2 regions of the Clostridium sp. CM042 genome follow, and region 1 is predicted to be linked to the other one. Evidence: riboswitches for the same ligand, from Rfam matches in the RefSeq annotation. Region 1 holds a riboswitch; the other holds the start of a gene.
What was found. A riboswitch is a leader RNA that binds a small molecule or an ion and turns the genes downstream of it on or off. The one in region 1 is predicted to bind cobalamin.
Positions count from the first base shown of each region.

Region 1 (8,449 bases):
ATTTTTTTTGCTAAAACCTTTGATTTTATTTGGGTTAAGTCCTTTTCATCAATAAAAACTTCACCTTTTTCAGTTTGGAGTGATTTTGATAATATCCTTAGAAGAGTAGTTTTACCTGATCCATTTGGTCCTAGGATAGTGTGAAATTTCCCTCTTTCTATATTTATGTTAATATTCTTTAATACTTCCTGTTCAAATGAAAAACTTACATTATTTATCTCTATCAATTACATCGCCTTCTTCTTTGTTCTATATAATAAATATATAAAAAATGGCACTCCAAAAATTGAAGTAATAATTCCAACTGGTATTTCTGACGGAGGCACAATTGTTCTTGCAAGAGTATCGCAAATCATTAAAAATATAGCTCCCCCAAGTGCGGAAAATGGTACAACCACCCTGTTGTCTGATCCAAAGATCATTCTAATAGAATGCGGCACTATAAGGCCTACAAAGCCAATTATTCCACTTACAGATACGACTGCTGCCACCATCAAGGTACTTATTACAAGTATATACTTTTTTAATCCATTTACATCTACACCAAGACTTCTAGCACTCTCTTCCCCAAGTAGCATGATATTCAAATCTCTTGAAAATGTAAATATAAATAAAATTGAGGGGACTATTATTATAAATAGTAAAATTACCTCGTTAAAGCCAGCTGTTGAAAAACTTCCCATAGTCCACATAACTATTTTTTCAATATTATCTCTATTAAATGTCATCATTAATGAAATAATAGATGATAACAGATAATTTATAGCAACACCCGATAGTAAAAGTGTGGTAACTGGAACTTTTGTACCGACTCTCGCAATATTATAAACCAAAAAAGTAGTTATTATAGCCCCTATAAAAGCATTGCATGCTACCATGCTCATTCCTAAAAAATTGATTTCATTAAGAAAAACCATGGTTATAGTGGCACCCAGTGCGGCTCCAGACGAAACTCCGAGAATAAAGGGGTCTGCCATTGGATTCTTAAAAATTCCCTGAAAAGAAGTACCAACCACTGAGAGTGCCGCTCCTACTAAACAAGATAAAAGTATTCTAGGAAGTCTTAAATTTAGCAATATGATTGCAGATGTAGGATTAATTCCGTCTAAGGATACAATGTTATTTAATATTGGAATCTTACTTATTATAATTAGGGCTGTCTGTTTTAAAGAAATATCTGCCACCCCAAAATTTGTTGCTACAATTATTACAATTAGGAGTAAAAATATCCCTACTGCAAAAACTCTTCGATAATAACTCTTATTTTCTATAAACGTCATGGTTGTTTAACCCCTTTTATTTGAAAAGTTCAGGATGAACTAATTTAGCAATTGCTTCAAGCCCTTCTGCAAGTCTCGGTCCCTGCCTAACAATAATATTTTCATCAATCTCCAATAATTTACCGTTCTTAACTGCTTTCAAATCTTTGTAACCATTGGTAGCTTTTATACCTTTCTTTGAATCATAGAACTTAGAACAAATTAGCACATCAGGATTTTTTTCTACAAGCTTTTCTACACTGTAGTTCCAACCAACTACGTCACCCGCAGCGTTTTTCCCGCCAGCCATTTCTATTATATCACCTATAAATGTATCTTTTCCTGCTGTGAAATCACCACTCTTGCCGAATCCTGCTACATAATACACTGTTGGCTTCTTAGCATCCTTAACCTTATCAGTTATTTCTGCAACTTTCTTTTTCATGTCTGATATTACTGTCTTTGCTTCTTCATTGGCATTTACAATCTGCCCAAGCTTTGACATTGTATTATATACACCAGTAAAATTCTCTTCGCCATAAAGCACTATAACTTTTATATTAAGATCTTCTAATTTTTTAATAACATCCTTATCAAAATGAGTTGATGCAATAACTACATCAGGTTTTAGTTCAACAATTTTTTCTATACTTGGTTGTAATAAGTCACCAACAGATGCAACCTTAAGTGCCTGAGCTGGGTAATCATCGTAATCACTTCTACCAACTATACTGGACCCTTTACCAAGTGCATACATTCCCTCTGTTATATTTGGTGCAATCGTAATAATCCTTTTAGGTTCTTTTTCAATGGTAACCGTTCTATTATATGAATCAACTACCTTTAGAGGATATACTACAGCATTTGTTTCCTTTTTAGTAGTATTAAGAGACTCTTTATTCTCACCCTTGCTACCACACGCACTAAATACAACACAAACAAAAACAGCTAAAACTAGACCTATTATACTTTTTCTTTTAAACATAAGTTGCCTCCATAAATTTTTATTTTTTAATTACTTATTTAATTTTAATTGGTATACCACAAACCACCATGTGAACTTCCTGAGCCCTTGATGCAATATACTGATTAACTCTACCTGCAATATCTCTAAAAACCCTTGCCATCTTGTATTCTGGTACAATTCCAGAGCCAATTTCGTTAGTTACAAGAATTATTGTTTTTAAGTTTTTTTCTGCTTCGTCAAGAAATACTTCTACCTCTTGTAAAATCCCTTTTTCCATTGCATTTATATCTTGATTATTAAGATCATCAAAATTATCCCCTGCTTCATCAAACATAAGATTTGTAGTCATTATTGTAATACAATCTAATAAAATCGTATCAAACTGCATTTCTTCGTTATAGAATACCTGTTTTAAATTCTTATAGCCTTCAAATGTATACCAAGAAGCTGGTCTTCTTTCTTTATGTTTCTTTACTCTGTCCTTCATTTCATCATCAAACGGGATTGAAGTTGCAATATAAAGTACGCCACCCTTCTCTTCTTTAGCTAGCTTCTCAGCATATGTACTTTTCCCACTCCTTGCGCCACCTGTTATAATTATAATTTTTTTCATAGTATACTCCTTATTATTTTAATAATATATTATTATGTTAAAAAATCAGCAAATAAAAAAACCACACCTCAAGGATGTGGAATAATGCAATTGAATTTTTCACATATTGGATAACCCAATATTATTGTTAAATCACGCATTTTTCATCCTCCCTCCGAAGACTAAAATTTTAAGCATTAGGCAGGTTTACTGGCTTTAGCATCATCTTACTCTCCAACCTTCTCAGTTTCCCAATGGTCCTTTGGATTTCATCCTCTAATACAGTAGCGGTGGGCTGCAGTGGTTTTTTAATCACTTTCCCTTTTAACCCTTGTTACGGGCACCTAAAACAATATTTAATTTTTATTAATTTTACTATGGTTATTGTAACATCAAAAAAATATTAAAGCAATATTAATCATTCTACCTACTTGCTATCACTATTTTGGTGTTTTATTTAAGTAATATTCCATTACTCCTTTTACAATAGGTACCACATGATGACTGCCACCTTTATCTTTAACATTTTCCATTAACATTGATACTACTATTTTAGGACTCGCAGTATCCATACATATAAACCATCCATTTTCTTCTGCTGTTTTATCATTGTCATCTTTCTTAAGTTCTGCTGTTCCAGTTTTACCCGCAAGAGCTTGCCCATCAACTTTTGCCTCATGACCTGTACCATTCGGGTTTTCTATAACTGCAGAAAGATCATCTTTTAGGGTTCCTATATTATTCACAGAAATTACATTAGCTTTCCAAACCTTAGCCTTTACCTTTTCATTCAAGACCTCTAAAGTTGGAGACATAATATTTCCATCGTTAACAACTGTGCTATACGATAGTGCAAGGTGAAGTGGACTCATAAGAACCTCCCCCTGACCATAACCAGTATCTGCTAACGCTACATCATTTTTAATGTTGTTACCATTGGCTACTTGTGAATTAGCTATTGGATAATCTATTGGAAGCTTTTGCCCTATTCCAAAATTGTCACATCCTTTTATAAATTCTTCTTTGCCTATATTAAGAGCTGCCTTTGCAAAATATATGTTATCAGAATATACAAATGCATCCTGCAAATTCACTGACTCTCTCGGTTCACCAACCCTAGTAACCTTATTGAGTCCCCATGATGTATCTGGTTGCCATTCGTTTCCCGGTATGTTAATAAGTTCACTAGGTTTTATCTTCCCTTGATCTAAGCCAACCGCAGCCGTTATCAGTTTAAATGTAGACCCTGGAGAATATACAGCCGTAAATCTATTTTTAAATGGATCCCCTGTTTTTTCCCACTCTGCCTTTTGGGTATTAGAAACATAGGTGGTAATTGCATTTGAATCATATGACGGGGAGCTTACTAAAGCCAATACTTCTCCAGTTTTGGGATTTATTGCCGAACTGGCTCCTGCCTCTTTATTCATTCCTTCATATATTTTCTTCTGTAGTTCACTATCTACTGATAATGTTATATTTTCACCTGCTTTTGATTCTTTTTTAAGAATTACAACCTTATCGTTATTATTTTGTTTTGATATATATATTGTTGCTCCATTTTCACCCTTAAGCCTGTCTTCATAAACCTGTTCAAGACCTGCCTTTCCTATTAAACTAAATGAGTTATACCCCTTACTAGCATTCTTTTGTAGTTCCTCAGCAGTTATCGGCTTAATGTATCCTATAAGCGACCCCAAAGCTTCACCACCTGGATATACTCTACCTTTAGGCTTGTTCTGGATTACCCCATCAAGCTTCATAACTCCATCTATTTTTACTTTTTCAGTGCGTAGTATGTTAATAATCGGTATAAATTGATCAGAATTTTCATTATCCTTTAGTTTATTTTCTATAACTGAAGCATCAATATCTAGTATCTTAGCCATCTGCGATATATTATCATCCTTATTTTTAATAAATGTAATAGGTTTTATTCCAATCGTAACAATTAAATCATTTATTGTATTTATTGCAAGTGGTTTTTTACTCCTATCATAAATTTCTCCACGTATAGCCACTTCTGGCTCTACCCTAACCTTATCTCCCGCTTCCATACTAGGAAATATCATTTTCTCATTCCAGACTAATGTCCACTGCTTTTTGTTGTTAACCTCTTCCTTCACCATAGTTGCCTGGTAGCCTGGCATTTTTAATTGCCCTGCTGCAGTATCCATAACTATAGAAAATGGTATATTTATAGCTTTTTTATTTCCATCCTTAATTTTATCTTCATTGTCCACTTTAATAGATATATTTTTAGCCTCTATTCCACTATAAATAGCATTGTATTTATCTACGAATTCCTTTTCAGTTATTGTTTCCTTAGTTTTAACTGAAAGCATGCTATACATTGTTTTGAAATCCTGCTTTACCCACTTATTCTTATATGTATCAAATGTTTTTGTTGCACTATCCATCTTTGTAAAAAAATTAAACATAAATACTGCCATTACTATTAATATAATCCCTATCGTTGTAAAAAGAATTACTTTTAAGTTTTTTTTCGACATTTTTTTACCACCCCTTACTTATTATAACACTTGAACCGTATAATTAAATAGTACGATTTCTAAAAGTTTATTTTTTTACATATTAAACAAATATATTATAAAATAAATTATCTCAACTAGAGAATTAATATCCTTAGGATACTATTTCCAACACATGTTTACCCCTGTTGCTTATAATGTATTTAGTATATAATAACTATTAATTGATGCAATAAATATTATTCTTATTTTTAAGGAGGCATTATTATGGATAAAAAAGTTTATACTAAAAAAAGTAAAGAAGAACTAAAGAAGATCTTAACTCCAATTCAGTTTGAAGTAAGCCAGGAAGGTAGCACGGAAAAATCTTTTGATAATGAATTTTGGAATAATAAAGCAGAAGGCATTTATGTAGATATTAATAGTGGAGAGCCCTTATTTACATCTCTTGATAAATTTGATTCAGGTTGTGGGTGGCCTAGTTTTACAAAGCCTGTTGAGGATACTAATGTTAAAGAAAATAAGGATGCAACCCATGGTATGATGAGAACAGAAGTAAGGAGCAAATATGGTGACAGTCATTTAGGACATTTATTCAACGATGGTCCGATTTCCCAGGGTGGATTAAGATATTGCATAAATAGTGCTTCACTAAAGTTTATACCAATTCATAAGCTCTGCGATGAAGGGTATGGAGATTACTTAGAATTATTCAAAAAATAAGGAGAGCGTTTCTCGCTCTCCTTCTGAAATGTCGTTAAAAGTATACCTATACTTGTGATCCATTAATAGCTATCTGCTGATTATCCAAAACAAATATCTTATCTTTCCATTTTAAAGTATTTAAAACATATCCTAAGGAGTCTGCATGGTATCTTCCAGCTATTTTTTGATAACCCAATAGCTCATATACTTTATTTGAATCAAAATCCACAGGATATAAGCCGCTTATAGGATCCACGAATCCGTTAATTGGATCCTTTAGCTTTCCGTTTTCGTCGTATATTTCATTTAAATAATCGGCGTCCTTGTTGGATATATCTATAATGTATTTTTGGTTATTTTTCTTACTGATAACTTCAACCTTGTAATTGGCTTTATAAGTAACATCGTATTTATATTGCTCATTATATACATTAAAGTCAAATTGTAATTTTGCTTCATTGTTAATGAACGAATAAATGTAATAGTACATTATTCCACCACTACCACCTGTTGCAATACTTATTAAAATATCATCTACACCATCTCCTGTAAAATCCCCCAAAAATAGTGTAGGATTATATCCTGAATTTTCACTAAGTGGTATACTAGCAAACCCACCTGTCATTCCATCTTGAATTACAAGGGTGATATTTTGAGTATATGGACTACCTGGTGTCTTTATACCGGTTAAGTACACATTATCAAGTATTCCATCACCATTTACATCTCCACTTGCATAACTAACAATGCTCGGATTTATCCTATTATATCTATTATCCATAACTGCTCCTTTGCATTATAAGATTTATAAAATATCTTATGAGCTAGGCAGTAAATTGTTCCCTCTATTGATTTTTATATGATTTGTAATTGGGCGAATCTTCGCCAACTAATTTATCTAATTTCCAATTATATCCATTGTAAGCATCGTAAACAAGAAAATATAGTGCTACAAAAGAAACGTTTTTGTTTTCATTCTTTTTCTCATCTTTATAAGTAATACTTCCATAAACATATTTTATATTATCTAATCCCTTCTTAGACAATATTTCATTAGATTTAAAGGTCTTCGCTTCTTCTGTTGTTATTTTATGGTTATTAGACCACCAGAAAAATAAATTACTCCCCTCAATTTCAGCATTGGTAATAGAGGGTACTATTACCTCTGTAGGGACATTGTTTATTGTCCCACTATCAACGGTAGTTTTTGACCTGTTTAAAAAAGATATATTGGAGAAAGATATTGAGAAAGTATAATTAGTTGATAATACCAACTTTATTTCTCCTACTATACTTTCCCTCTTAACAGTAACAATTAATGTTCCATTTTGTACATCAAACTTTTTATCAGATATATTAATACTCTTAGTAAATCTATCATTTATAGCAAACCCTTTGCCACCAAAAAAACTTGAATATGATACTGTTTCTCCCACTCCCTGCTCTTTTATAGTTTCAATAACCTTTTCATCGGAAAAAGTTGGTGATAAGACTAATTTAGAGCCCTCAGCGCTGTTTTCTTCAATGGTATCAATTCTCCAAGTTTCATTTTCAAAAATAAGCTTACACTTTATCTTTCCTGTAGAAACCAGAAGTCCACTGTCTATAGAAGCTGTCACCAAAATTTCTTCTTTATTGTTTTCTAAATCCGTTGTTCTTGAAACTATGCCAAGATTTGTGACATCTTGTCCACCTAATGCTTTTGGTGTATCTGCAATATTAATACTTAATTTTTTTAATCCAACCCAAAACTTCTTTTCATTCATACCTACCAACGGTTTCAATGAATTAACGCTCTCAACTACAATTTTAGGGCTAATCTTCCATTGATTTTTCCCTTCATCATTATATACTAGGGCCAAAGAAGTCTTTGCCTCAATATCGCCATTGTTTAAAGTTAAATATACTTTTATGTCATCCTTGCCCTTATATGTATTCCTACTATTTATCTTAAAGCTCTTCATATCATTTTTGCTTATTTTTATTACTGTTCCTTTAGGAAGAGTTACTACTTTTCCTAGCAAGTCTTCTTTTATTCTCACTTCATCCACCGGTTTAACAATAAAAAATGTGTATGCGAACACTGCTACTGAAGTAACAACTAATAATGCTATTATAGGTATAATTACTTTCCTGTGCACAAATGTTTTCTTAAAACAAGCTAAAAACTTATCCCTTTTATCCTTTTTTATATTTTCCTCCGTTATTGCAGGCATCGCTAAAGTATCCTCATGTTTTTTCTCTTTTTTGTCCGCTTCAACTGTCTTTTCTTTATCCCTGCTATTAATTTTATTAGGAATCTGTTCATCTTCTAAAACTATTTTCTCTCCACAATATGGGCAAAATTTTAATCCATTAATATTAGCAAATTCATCCTTACAGCTGTTGCAAACCATTTGTTCCCTCCAAACATTTATATAAAATAAACAATTAT
Region 1 covers NZ_CM143646.1:1,031,449-1,039,897, forward strand. Annotated here, with positions in the region: gene ACWJJ7_RS04845 (heme ABC transporter ATP-binding protein) at 1-227, opposite strand, end outside; gene ACWJJ7_RS04850 (FecCD family ABC transporter permease) at 228-1,280, opposite strand; gene ACWJJ7_RS04855 (ABC transporter substrate-binding protein) at 1,297-2,244, opposite strand; gene cobU (bifunctional adenosylcobinamide kinase/adenosylcobinamide-phosphate guanylyltransferase) at 2,279-2,839, opposite strand; cobalamin riboswitch at 3,002-3,181, opposite strand; gene ACWJJ7_RS04865 (penicillin-binding transpeptidase domain-containing protein) at 3,259-5,331, opposite strand; gene msrB (peptide-methionine (R)-S-oxide reductase MsrB) at 5,578-6,033, shown strand; gene ACWJJ7_RS04875 (FG-GAP-like repeat-containing protein) at 6,080-6,796, opposite strand; gene ACWJJ7_RS04880 (hypothetical protein) at 6,861-8,411, opposite strand.

Region 2 (8,449 bases), 630 kb from region 1:
ACTTTCCAAGCTTAATCGTTCATCTTTTGGAAGATAGCCTAACACCTTCAAGTTACAGTTTTCTTTAATTGCTGCCTTAAGTAGCTTATAATAATTTTCTGTTATGTTGTTTAGTATTATGCCCTTTATATTCGAGTCTTTGAAATTCGCTATTCCATTAATTTCTGCACAAAGGGTTGCTACCTGAGCCTTTGGAGACAATACAAGTATGATAGGCAAATCTAAAACCTTTGACACGTGATACGTAGAATAGGATGTATCTATGCCTTTTCCATCATATAAACCCATTACGCCTTCAACTACTCCCAAGTCTCCGCATCCTCTAGAAAAACTAGCCTTAACTCCCGCCTCCCCCATAAGATATAAATCCAAATTTCTAGAATCTTTACCGGTTATCTTTGTATGAAAAGCTGAGTCTATATAATCAGGTCCTACTTTATACCCTTGTATCTCAAATCCCCTATTTTTAAACGCTTTCATAATTCCGAGTGTTACTGTGGTTTTACCACCACCACTTGAATTCGAAGCTATGACTATACTCTTCATTTATATTCACATCCTTTTGCGGACTGTCCTCTAACGTGCAATTAGTTGTTAACTGTCCCCAATGTTTTCACTATCAATTCTAAGTTTTTCAAACACTGAATCACTTTTCCATTCCTATCATTATCCTTAATAGCAAGCCTTACATATTGTTTATCTAGTCCTCTAAAATTGTCTGCTTTTCTTATAACAAATCCTTGAGCTATACATAGTTTATAAAGTGTCTCTGCGTCTAATCCTTTTAATTTGCATAATACATAATTTCCATAGGTTAAATAGACTTTATTTATAAATGAAATATTTTCAAGTGATCTTATAAACCTAGGCCTTTCGCCACTTATCCACTCTTTGCTTTTTTCAATATAAACATTATCTTTTAACACATGGAGTGCAGCGACTTCTGCAAAACAGTTTATGTTCCAGGGGTTTTGTTTTTCTTTAATTTTTTTTAATAAGTCTACGTTACTACTTATTCCATACCCAAATCTTATACCAGGCATCGCAAAAAATTTGGTTAATGCTCTTATTATAAATAAACATTTGTATGTTTTAACTTTTTCACTGAAACTATGCTGTGAATCTCCAGTAAATTCTATAAAAGCCTCATCTATTATTATGACTTTGTCATTACGCTCACAATATTCAAGAATTTGTTGAAACTCAGCCTTATTTATGATATTGCCATTGGGATTATTTGGATTACCTAAAACCACACCTTCTACACTCTGTAATTTATTAAGAATATCCTCATAATCATAGGAAAGTTCAGCATATTCATGCTTTAATAAGGTATTCTCATTAATCTTCTCTTTTAAGTAAGAATACTCTATACTACAATTCCACTTTTTAGCATCAATTTCGTACTCTACAAACGATGGCACCACAATTAGTAAACTTTTATGACAAGCTATAACTAAGTCAATTATTTCTGCAGCCCCATTTCCTAAAACAAAATACTCTTTTGGGCAATTAATATATTCTTTTAATCCTTTCAACACCTCCCTATATTGAATATCTGGATATCTTGTTAAAGCATCTACTGCTTCACTAATGTTATCAGTGAAGCTACTCGGAACCCCTAATGGATTAATATTAGAACTGTAATCTATTAATTCTCGACCCTCAAGTAATCCATTAGTATAAACATCTCCACCATGTATCATTGAATACCTTCCTTTCTACTTGTAACTTACGCAGAATTTTAATTTCCCTTATGTGTTTTCCCTACATTCTTAAACTTTTCATTAATTACATCATTAATATGCTGTATATATATATCTTGAACGTCACTATTTTCTCCTAACCCATGCAGATAAATTTTAACTTTAAACCCTTTTGCCTCTAAAATACTCTTCCAGGAGTCTTCGGTGTCTCCCGCCATGTCATTCTTGGCATGATCCCCCGCTACGAGCAGTAGTGGCATTAAAGTGACTTCGCTAATACCCTGAGCAGCAACATTAGGTATTACTCTATCCAAAGTTGGATACCCTTCCACGGTTGCTACATGAACATTGTTAAATCCTCTATCCCTTAAAACGCTTTCAAAACAGCAATATACTGCATTTGCAATATGGTTTGTACCATGACCCATCAAAATTACTGTATCCTCTGGTTGCAATTGCTTTGAGAGAGCGTCTACCATTATTGAGTAATCATCTGGCACGCCTAATTCTTCTCCCTTAAAACATATAAGCGGTCTTCCTATTACTATATTCTCAAATGTTTTAAATTCTTTATATCTATTAACTACATTATTTATATAATCAAATTCTACTCCAGGAATAACATGCAAAGGCTGAACAATTACCTCATTATATCCTTCGGTCTTTAACTTTTCCAAAGCTTCTTCTGGAGTATCTACATGAATATTATCCCTATTTTTAAGCACTCTAAGAATAATATGTGAAGTAAATGCTCTTCTTATATCATACCCTTCAAAAGTATGTCTTATTTTTTCTTCTATTGCATCGATAGTTACTTTTCTTGCATCTTCATGTGTTGTTCCAAAACTTACAATTAAAATTGCCTTCTTCATTTCGTTCATCCACCTTACTAAATATTTTCCTAAATTCCTCATAACATTTACATATAATGCTTTTTAAAACAAAAAAAATAGTACGCATGCGATAGCGACTACTTTTTAATTAATCCATAATTAAATAGTTCTTTCCCTCCGAAAGCTTGTTAACATCATTTAGGCAGGTCTCCTGGCTTTTGATTCTTCCTTTAATTATCCCTCCTCATTTTTAATTTACGAAGTGGCATTTAAAAGTTTTTCATCAATTACAGTAGCGGGGGCTGCTGTGGATTTAAACCACATTCCCTTTTCACCTATTTCAAGGCACCTAAAATTATATTCAATTTTACTATTAATTCTAATAATATTATATTTAAGCCTTACTGTCAATATTTAGAGTGTAAACTTAAATTTAATAAATAAAAAAATAATTAGGGACGGTTAGCAACTATTTAAATCATTTATATATTAGCTTAAGATTATGCCTATGAATATCGTCCCGATTTATAGGCAATAATTCAAATAAAACTCTATGAGGAAAGGTGATTTAAATGCCACGAAAAGCAAGAGAAAAAACAGATGACTCGATATTTCATATTATGTGCAAAAGTATAAGCGAAATAAATTTATTCAAGGATAATGAGGATAAGAATAAGTATTTATCACTTGTAAAGAAGTATAAATCTCTCTATAATTTTAAAATCTACGGTTACTGTCTTATGGATAACCATTCACATTTAATGATTGATGCTAATGGTACTGATATATCAAAAGTAATGCATGGAATAAATTTTTCTTATGCAATGTACTTTAATAAAAAATATAAAAGGGAAGGACATCTTTTTAAAGATAGGTTTAAGGGTAAAATAGTTAATAATGAACGATATTTGAAGACTTTATCTCTATATATACACAATAATCCTACGGATATAGATGAATATAAAAATTGTCCTGAAAAATATGCTTTTTCTAGTCTAGCCATATTTTTAGGAAAAAGGCATGATTCTTTTAAATTAGTTGATTATAGATTTATTATGAGTTCTTTTGGTAATAACCTAAAAAGTGCAAGAAAAAATTACTATAATCTTGTCTTTCGCTGTAACAGAGAAAAATTAAAACAAGAAATAGAATTTAAAGATGAAAAAACAGAGTATAAATTTGAACGAAAGATACTTGTAAGAAACTTTAAGCCAGAAGATATAATAGAATTTATAGCGTCAAAGATGAATGTATCAAAGACTCATCTTTATATGAAGTACAGTAGAAATCTTGTACGAGCAAAAGCGTTAACAGTTGTCCTAATGAGGAGCCTCTGTAATTTTAAATCTAGCGATATATCCAGCACTCTTGGAAACATTACACAGGCTAGAGTATCTAGCTTAAGCACTATTGGCATCGAATTAATTGGAACAGAAGAAAAATACGAGAATATTATCATGGATTTTATTAAATGTTATGCTTAGTAATAATTTATTAATCTCTTGTAGTAAATAAAAAAATTTAAAATACGATATATGTATTTATATTTAATAAACTTGGACAAGCATTCAAAATAAAACATTTCACTAATATATAATATAAAAATAATTAAAATAATCGTTCAATAAATTAATTCAACGATAAAAAGGTACAAGTTTTCATAAACAACTTGTACCAAAAAGAAGATAAATAATTGTTAACCGTCCCTATTTAGCTTAATTTATTGCTATATTTAGCTTAATTTATTGCTATAAATAAAATCATAGTTAGAATTTCAACTAATTCATTATTGGCTCCCAAGCTATCTCCCGTAAGTCCTGTAATTTTACTCTCGCAAAACTTATTAAAGAAATAACTTAAAAGTAACGCTGAAACTATCAATATAATACTTTTATTAAATCCTATTAATAAAGTTCCAAATGCAATAGTTATAATACCTGAAATTACCACCCTTGTAATGTCAATATTTCCAATAAATATATTGCCTGAGCCTGTTTCTTTAGCATTTTTCCCAATAAAAGATATAAAAACAACGGTAAATCTTGCAATTATTGGCGTTGCAATTAATATGAGTGGTAGATTCATTCCTATGATAGTGCAGACCGCTGCATATCGTGCTAACATATCAAATACTATAGCAATAGTAGCGTAAGTTCCTACTGTGCTATCCTTCATAATTTCTATTATTTTATATTTATCACCTTTAAACGAAAAGAAACCATCACAGGTATCTCCAAGTCCATCTACATGTAATCCTCCAGTAATAACTATTGGTATAATAACTACAAATATTGCTGTAATATTTACCGGTAGCACTTTTATTAATATATAATAAATTATCCACTGGACAATCCCTATAAATAATCCTACCATGGGGAAAAATATGGATCCACGCCTAAAGTTTTCTTTGTCACAGTTTAAACTTTTATTTATAGGTATTCGTGTAAAAAATTGGAAAAACAGTAAAAAGTCATTTAAATATTCTCTCATTTTATTTGCTCGCAAAGACGTATCCTTGCAAAGCTCACCTCTTTCCTAAATAGTAATTTTTATTTTAATTTTAAAGGTAATCCGCAAGAAACAAATATACCTCAGATCAATTTCCTAACTATGCATTATGAATAATGGCATCAATATATAAATTACCATATTCATATTTTATAACGCTTATATCCCCATTTTTACAACCAAATTTCCAAAACAAATCTATATTTTCATTCATAATATAACAATATATAGCTCTTATGGCTCCCGAATGAGCGCAGATTAAAATATTATCACATTCCAGCTTTTTAATATGCTCCATAAAGTTCTTAACTCTTTCACATAGTTTAATATAACTTTCACCACTCGGAGGTACAAATTCCTTCCAATTATTTTGCCAAGAAATACACTCTTTAGGATATGAAACTTTAATTTCCTCGTATGTTTTCCCTTCAAAATCTCCAAAATCAGTTTCATTTATTCTACTATCTTGTATAACTACAATTTCCTGTTGTCCTAAAACTAATTTTGCCATTTCTAAAGTTCTTTTTTTGTCACTAACATATACTCTATCTAATTTTATGTCATCAAAGAAATCTTTAGCCTTATTGCCTTGAGTTATCCCAATTTCATTTAGACTTATATCCAAATTACCATAATATGAACCTTTTCTATTTTCTTCAGTCTGGCCATGCCTTAATAAATAAATATTCATAAATTCTCACACCTAAATTTTACCCTATGGTATTCTCCCTTATATCTATATATTTTTTGCTATCAAGCGTCGCCTCTTCAAATGTACCCATATTATCCATAGTAAAAAGCGCCGCCTCAATTATATTAAAAGCAAGGGGACACCCTGACCCTTCGCCGAGTCTCATGTTCAAATTCAGCATAGGTTTTAATCCTATTTCCTTCATTATAAAAGCTGCCCCCGGTTCCGCAGATAAGTGAGATGCAAATATATATTCCTTCACTAATGGGTTTAGTCTATAAGCACATAGCGCAGCTGCTGAGGCTATAAATCCATCAATAACAATAGGTACTCTATTCTTCGCAGCTGACAGGAAGCACCCACATAGTCCTGCAATGTCAAATCCTCCAACTTTTGAAAGTACATCGATAACATCATTTTTATCTGGTTTATTTACTTCAATAGCTTTCTTAATTACCCTCTTTTTATTAATAAATTGCTCCTGTGTAATTCCTGAACCTTTACCTACTGACACATCTACTTCAAGTCCTGAAAGAACGCTCAAAATTGCTGCACTTGTGGCAGTATTTCCTACCCCCATTTCCCCGGTACCAAACAAATCATACCCCTTGCGTGCTAAATCATCAACTGTATCGATTCCAACTTCTATAGCTTTGATTGTTTGTTCCCTAGTCATTGCCGGCCCCTTCATCATGTTCATGGTACCATATGCAATTTTTCTATTTATAATTTTAGGATTGTTAAAGTCTGCATCAACACCTATATCTACAACTGTAATCTCACTTCCAACAAATTTTGCTAAAACATATACACCTGTAATTTTTTTAGTGAAATTATTAGTAACTATAGCCGTTACGTTTTTAGGGCAGTTAGACACATCTTCTTCCACCACTCCATTATCGCTGCACATTATAACTACATTCTTTTTATTAATTTTATTATGTATCTCTCCAGTAATTCCTGCCATCTTAGCTATAATATTTTCTATTTCACCAAGACTCCCTATAGGTTTTGATAAACTATCAAGTCTATCCCATGCCTTTTTCATAGCTTCTTTATTTAGTGGTTTAATACACTGTAATGTATTGTTTAGTAGTTCCATTTGTTTACCCCCCTGCTTATATAGTTTATTACATAATATTAACACATTTAAACACACCTTCCCCTTTTTTCAAGGAAAAACTTTTTGGATATAAATTACAAATCAATTAATGTGCATTAGTTGTTAACTGTCCTTCCTTATAAAGTCATTAAAAAACAGGGACAACGAATGTCCCTGTTTTTTAATGACTTTAATATATATCATTATCATCTATAACTGGTAAACTGTCTAAATTATTGGATTTATCTTGATCAGGTAGACTTTTTAAAAATTCTTCACCTTTTTTTGAAGTTGAGACAGAAACTCCACTTATATTTCCTTGTTTTGCAAGCAGTACTGCTTGTTCTTTTGAAACTATTTCTCCATTTTCAAGTTCGTATGCTGTAATTTCTCCTTGGCTGTCTTTCGCTACTCTACTAATCACATGAGCTGCGATTTCGTTTTTATTCATAATAACACTACCTTTCTTAATACATATCAATATGTATCTCTTATTGGTAGATACTTAAATAATATTATAAATAATATTATATATACTTTTAAATTAAGTATCGCCCTATACAGTTTTACCAATTATATAAATTTTATGAAAAATATTAATATATTTATTTATCAATAACACTAGAGATTATTGCAAGTTATTCGCATTTAGGTGTATACTACTTGTTGCTACTATTTTTTTGTACATATTATTATTGCCTTTTGCATAGTTAATTTTGTAATAATTAATAGTTGTTAACTGAAAGAATTAATGAGGAGGATTTACATGATTAACATAAAAAATTTATGTTTTACATATACAAATTCAAAGCCCTATATACTAGATAAGGTTAATCTTAAAATTGAAAAAGGCAGCTATGTCTCAATACTAGGCGAAAATGGTAGTGCCAAGAGTACTTTAGTTAAATTAATATTGAACTTATTAAAACCTAATAGTGGTCAAATTATTATATTTACTTCTAAAATCGCATATGTAGCGCAAAAAGTTGAAAATTTTAATGCACAGTTTCCTATAACAGTTTATGAGATGCTAAATTGCCACAGGAAAGTATTGCAGCTTAAAGATAAAAGTTTAATTTTAAAAAGTCTTCAAGCTGTAGGTATGGAAAATCATACTCATACGCTTATTGGAAATCTTTCTGGAGGTCAGCAACAAAAAATCTTTATTGCTAGAAGTTTAATTGGTGACCCTGAGCTATTAATTTTAGATGAGCCTTCTACTGGTATAGACATTCAAAGTATGGAAGATATATATAGAATTATTAAAGGCTTAAATAAAAATCTAGGTATTACAGTTGTTTCTGTAGAACATAATTTAAAAGCCGCATTAGATAATTCAACTGATATTTTTGAAATGGGTAATGGTAGTGGAATACTTTATAATATACATAATTATAAAAATAAATTAAATGAAGAAAGGAGGTAGCATTACTTTATGTTTGAATATGGTTTTATGCAAAATGCTTTAATTGCATCAGTTTTAATTTCTATTTTGTTCCCAATTGTAGGAGTTTTTCTTGTATTAAAAAGGTATTCCATGATGGGAGATACTATGTCGCACGCCTCCTTCGCTGGGGTTGCTATTGGCTTAGTTCTTGGATATAACCCT
Region 2 covers NZ_CM143646.1:1,660,571-1,669,019, forward strand. Annotated here, with positions in the region: gene ACWJJ7_RS07855 (cobyrinate a,c-diamide synthase) at 1-546, opposite strand, end outside; gene ACWJJ7_RS07860 (pyridoxal phosphate-dependent aminotransferase) at 588-1,706, opposite strand; gene ACWJJ7_RS07865 (sirohydrochlorin cobaltochelatase) at 1,745-2,578, opposite strand; cobalamin riboswitch at 2,724-2,908, opposite strand; gene ACWJJ7_RS07870 (transposase) at 3,112-4,023, shown strand; gene cobS (adenosylcobinamide-GDP ribazoletransferase) at 4,277-5,029, opposite strand; gene cobC (alpha-ribazole phosphatase) at 5,148-5,738, opposite strand; gene cobT (nicotinate-nucleotide--dimethylbenzimidazole phosphoribosyltransferase) at 5,758-6,840, opposite strand; gene ACWJJ7_RS07890 (DUF3892 domain-containing protein) at 7,031-7,291, opposite strand; gene ACWJJ7_RS07895 (metal ABC transporter ATP-binding protein) at 7,607-8,266, shown strand; gene ACWJJ7_RS07900 (metal ABC transporter permease) at 8,276-8,449, shown strand, end outside.
Region 2: it holds a riboswitch for cobalamin, as region 1 does, so the genes downstream of both, ACWJJ7_RS07865 (sirohydrochlorin cobaltochelatase) here and cobU (bifunctional adenosylcobinamide kinase/adenosylcobinamide-phosphate guanylyltransferase) in region 1, are expected to answer to the same signal.